DNA from 2 places in the Leucobacter sp. GX24907 genome. Region 2 is predicted to be linked to the other one. Evidence: riboswitches for the same ligand, from Rfam matches in the RefSeq annotation. Region 2 holds a riboswitch; the other holds the start of a gene.
The links. A riboswitch is a leader RNA that binds a small molecule or an ion and turns the genes downstream of it on or off. The one in region 2 is predicted to bind thiamine pyrophosphate.

Region 1 (2,384 bases), on a different contig from region 2:
GCTCATGTACCTGCCAGTGCTCCTGATCTGGGGTGTGTCATGGTTCAGCGGCGCGGGCTTCTCGCTCGGAGAGGGCACCTTGGTCTCGCCGTTCGATACGCTCGTCGGGCCGCTGCCTGCGGTGCCGATACTGGGAGCCCTACCGCAGGGATGGGGTCCGGCGGCGCTCCTCGCCCCGATGCTCGTCGTCGTACTTGGAATCGGGATCGGCGTGCTCTCTTCCCGCTTGAGCGGGTTACGCGGCGCACCGTGGTCGGTTGTGATCGCGGTTCCGGTGATCGCGTCGCTGCTCATCGGGCTCGTGATCGCCGGTGCGGTGATGCTGGCTTCCGGATCGCTGGGACCGGATCGGCTTTCGGTCGCCGGTGCTGATGCGTGGAAGGTCGGAGGGCTGATCGCCGCGGAGCTCGGCGTCGGGCTGCTGGTGGGCGCCGTTGTCGGGCGGATCGATGCGGAACGGATCCGCAGCACGGTTCCCGCCGTCGCCACTCGAGTGCGCGATGCCAGCCGAGATCGAGTCTCGACCGGGATCGCCGCATCCGGCGCCGGGATGGAAGCACTCGCGCGCCGTGTGCGCGAATCCCGGAGCGGTGCGCGAGGCCGCGCACCGGAACCCGACTCCGAGGAAGAGCGCTACCCGGTCGTCGTGAACCAGGACACTGCGGAGCACGAACGGGCGGCCCACGACGAGCAATCGGGCCTCGACGAGGAACATGTCGAGATCGATGCATCCGTTCGCGCCGATGCCGCCGAGGCGACCGACGACGGCACTGAGGCGGCTGACGATGGCGCTGATGCGCATACCTCTCCGGAGGGCTCGACTTCGGAGGACACTGTTCCGAACGACCTGCCGCCGCTCGATGTTTCGGCGGACAGCCAGCTCACTCCCGAAGAAGAGGAAGCCCTCCTGCGCGCGTTCTCCTGGGACGGTGACGCACCTCCGAAGTCGGAGTAGTGCTTCCGAAGGCAGCGAGCGACCCGAGGGCAGAGAGTGCTCTCGAAGTCGGGTAACGCGGAATGCTCTGGCATCACGATTGGTGCGGCGGTCGGGCAGCGGCTAAGGTGGAGGGGCAATCCACGGGGGTCCGCACGCGGCGGGCTGAGAGGAAGCTACGCGAGCTTCGACCGTTCAACCTGATCTGGTTCATACCAGCGGAGGAAGGAAGCCCTCAATGACGCTTGCACGTTCACTCACCGTATCGATCGCGGCGACCGCAGTCCTGGGCCTCGCGCTCACATCGTGCGCCTCAGGCTCGTCCGAAGGGACTAGCGGGGACGGTGACGAGAAGGTCACGCTGGTCGTGCATGACTCGTTCCCGAACGAGGAGTTCGCTGCGGCAGCCAGTGCCGCGACCGGCTACGACGTCGAAGTGGTCTCGGCAGGTGATGGCGGAGAGCTCTCGAGCCAGCTCGTACTCACCGAGGGCGCTCCGATCGCTGACGCGTTCTTCGGTATCGACAACGTGTTCGCCTCGCGCATTGCCGACGGAGTGAGCACTCCATACGTTCCCGACACCCTGCCCGAAGGGGCCGAGGAGCTGCTCTACGACGAAGAAGGCTCGCTCACTCCTGTCACCCAGGGAGCCACTTGCATCAACATCGATCCTGCGTGGTTTGAAGATCACGACCTGCCAGAGCCCACGAGCTACGATGATCTCACCGATGAGCAGTACCGGGGCCTGACCGTGCTCCTCGACCCCGCATCGTCGTCGACAGGAGCGTCCTTCCTCGTCGGCACGGTCGCGAAGTTCGGCGAAGACGGCTTCGCCGACTACTGGGCCGATCTGGCGGCCAACGACGCACGGATCGAGCAGGGTTGGACGGAGGCCTACAACGGTCAGTTCACGCAAGGCGGCGAGGGCGGCGAGTCGCCGATCGTCCTGTCGTACAGTTCGTCGCCCGCCTGGACGGTCACCGAGGACGGATCCGAAACCACGACGAAGGCGCTCCTCGATACCTGCTCCTCGCAGATCGAATATGCCGGAGTGCTGGCCGGTGCCGCCAACCCCGAGGGGGCGCAGGCGGTCGTCGACTACCTGGTCTCGCGTGAGTTCCAAGACACGATCGCCGACAGCATGTACGTCTACCCAGTCGACGACGGCGCATACTTGCCGGAGGAGTGGGAGGAATTCGCTCCGCTGCCGAGCGAGCCGAACGACCTGCCCGCTCCCGAGATCGGTGCCGGCCGCGACGGCTGGCTGAAGACCTGGAGCGAGGCGACCGGCTGGTAATGCGCAACGCGGAGCGGCGCACGTCGCGGTGGCTCGGGCGCACCGCCTGGGCGGTCGCTGCCGCGCTGCCGCTCGCGTTCCTCGCGCTCTTCTTCCTCTGGCCGGTAGCTTCGCTGCTCGCGGTCGGCTTCGGGGGAGGGATCGGGGCCGACC
Region 2 (2,384 bases):
GAGAAGGGTCGAGATTTCGAGCTCCCCGGCGGCGAGGCGTTCGGCATCGCGACGATCACGCGTACGGTCCCGATACCGGGCGGTGCACAGCTCGTCACCTACTCGCTCGTCACCCGGCATGCGGTCGGCGAGGCAGCGGACACCTGGCATCGGATGCCGCTGATCCTGCCCCGCGACGCGCATGACCGCTGGCTCGACCCCGCCCAGACCGGTGATGAGGAGTTGGCCGAGTGGGCGCTGCGCGAGTCGGAGGGCATCTCGCAGGCGATGACGAGGGTGACCGATGACATGCTGTTCTGATGCGGCGGAAGCCCCTGGTCGTCGAGAGGCCCAGCATGTATCGTGGCGGCTCAGGATCCCGACGAAAGGACAGGGGGGCGCCTGCCGGGCGCGGAACACTATGAGCACCATCGAGATCACCAAAGACAACCTCGAAACCACTCTCGAGAACAACGACATCGTCGTGCTCGACTTCTGGGCGGAGTGGTGCGGCCCCTGCCGAGCGTTCGGGCCGGTCTTCGAGAAGGCATCTGAGAAGCACGACGACCTGGTGTTCGGCAAGATCGACACCGAGGCGCAGCAGGAGCTCGCCGCGATGTTCCGGATCTCGTCGATCCCGACGCTCATGGCGTTCCGCGATGGGATCGGCGTGTTCGCGCAAGCCGGAGCCCTGCCCGAGGCTTCGCTCGAGCAGCTGATCACCGGAATCCGCGGGCTCGACATGGATGAGGTGCGCAAGCAGGTTGCCGAGCAGCAGTCGGGCGGCCAGCAGTCGGAGGCGCAGCCGGCCGAGTAAGCGGCAGGGCACGCGGACTGCGTTCGCGTGCCAGCGGGCTGTGATAGAACAGAGGCAGTGACACGGGGTGCCGCAACCGGCGGCTGAGACCACACCCGTCGAACCTGATCCAGTTAGCACTGGCGAAGGGATGTCCTGTATGTTCGCGATGCCTGCGCAGCCTCGGCGCGCGCTCTCACCCCGCACCACGGGGCGATCGATCTGGGTACCCTTCGCCGCCGAACCGAAGGAAGCCCGACGATGACCGCCCAGAACACGACCGCCGAGACGCCAGCACCCGCCTACGCCGCACCCACGTGCACCGACGCTCCTTCTGAGAGCGCCCTCCCGATCAACCGCCAGCTGGTGCTGGTCACTGGCGGGGCCCGCGGGCTGGGGGCCGCGATCAGTGAGGCCTTCCTCGGGGCCGGCGCGAGCGTCATCGTCAACTACCTGCGCTCGGAGACGGCCGCGCAGCAGCTCGTCGAACGCTTCCCCGAGCGGGCAGTCGCGCTCGCCGCAGACGTGCGGGATCCTCAGCAGGTCCGTGACCTCGTCGCTCGCGGCACCGCGCACTTCGGGCGACCCGTGACAACGCTGGTGAACAACGCGCTCATCGACTTCTCCTTCAACGGAGACGGCCGACCGAAGGCCGACGAGATTGCGGCGGAGGAACTCGCGGCGCAGTTCGTCGGCTCCGTGCAGGCGCCGGTGGCGCTCATCCAGACGGTGCTCGACGGCATGCGCGAGCACGGCTTCGGACGCATCGTGAATATCGGCACGAACCTCTTCCAGCACCCCGTGGTTCCGTACCACGATTACACCGCTGCGAAGGCCGCGCTGCTGTCGATCACGCGAACGTTCGCCGACGACCTCGGTCAGTTCGGCGTCAACGTCAATATGGTGTCGGGTGGTCTGCTGCGCACAACCGACGCTTCGGCTGCGACGCCTGAGGCGGTGTTCGACGCGATTGCGGCGGGCACTCCGCTGCGGCGCGTGACGACCCCCGCCGAGCTCGCCGACACCGTGCTGTTCCTCGCGTCGCCGTGGGCGCGCGGAGTCACGGGTCAGAATCTCATTGTCGACGGGGGTCTGGTCAAGGGGTGAGGCCGTCGCCGTGCCAGAGACCGGCGAAGTGGTGGATCGGCCCATGGCCCGATCCGACCTCAAGTTCGTCTGCGGCGGCGAGGCTCTGCGTGAGCCACGCCTTCGCCTCTCGCACGGCGGCCTCCCACTCCCCATGACGGGCGACCCGCGTCGCGATCGCTGAGGAGAGCGAGCAGCCGGTGCCGTGAGTGTTGCGCGTGCGAACGCGCTGCCCCGAGACCTCGACGATTCCCCCGTCAGGGGCGACAAGTGCGTCGACGGCCTGCTCATGCCGGGGGGCCGAAGCGTTCGCTCGGTGAGATTCGGGATCGCGCACGAGATGGCCGCCCTTCGCGAGCACGCGGACGCCGGTCTCCTGTGCGAGGCGACGGGCCTGGTCGAGTGCGACCGCCCAGTCGGGGGCGACATCCTCACCCAGCAGCACACCGAGTTCGGCAAGGTTCGGGGTGATGAGGTCTGCCTGTGCGACCAGCCGGAGGAGCGCGTCTTCTGCAGCGGTGTC

Region 1: it holds a riboswitch for thiamine pyrophosphate, as region 2 does, so the genes downstream of both, ACUYV6_RS06525 (thiamine ABC transporter substrate-binding protein) here and ACUYV6_RS11320 (3-oxoacyl-ACP reductase) in region 2, are expected to answer to the same signal.

Annotation. Positions count from the first base shown of each region.
Region 1 covers NZ_JBSGPD010000003.1:298,826-301,209, forward strand. The annotation lists gene ACUYV6_RS06520 (cell division protein PerM) at 1-955, shown strand, start outside; TPP riboswitch at 1,068-1,178, shown strand; gene ACUYV6_RS06525 (thiamine ABC transporter substrate-binding protein) at 1,173-2,231, shown strand; gene ACUYV6_RS06530 (ABC transporter permease) at 2,231-2,384, shown strand, end outside.
Region 2 covers NZ_JBSGPD010000007.1:2,510-4,893, reverse strand. The annotation lists gene ACUYV6_RS11330 (SOS response-associated peptidase family protein) at 1-300, shown strand, start outside; gene trxA (thioredoxin) at 401-796, shown strand; TPP riboswitch at 850-944, shown strand; gene ACUYV6_RS11320 (3-oxoacyl-ACP reductase) at 1,037-1,882, shown strand; gene thiD (bifunctional hydroxymethylpyrimidine kinase/phosphomethylpyrimidine kinase) at 1,872-2,384, opposite strand, start outside.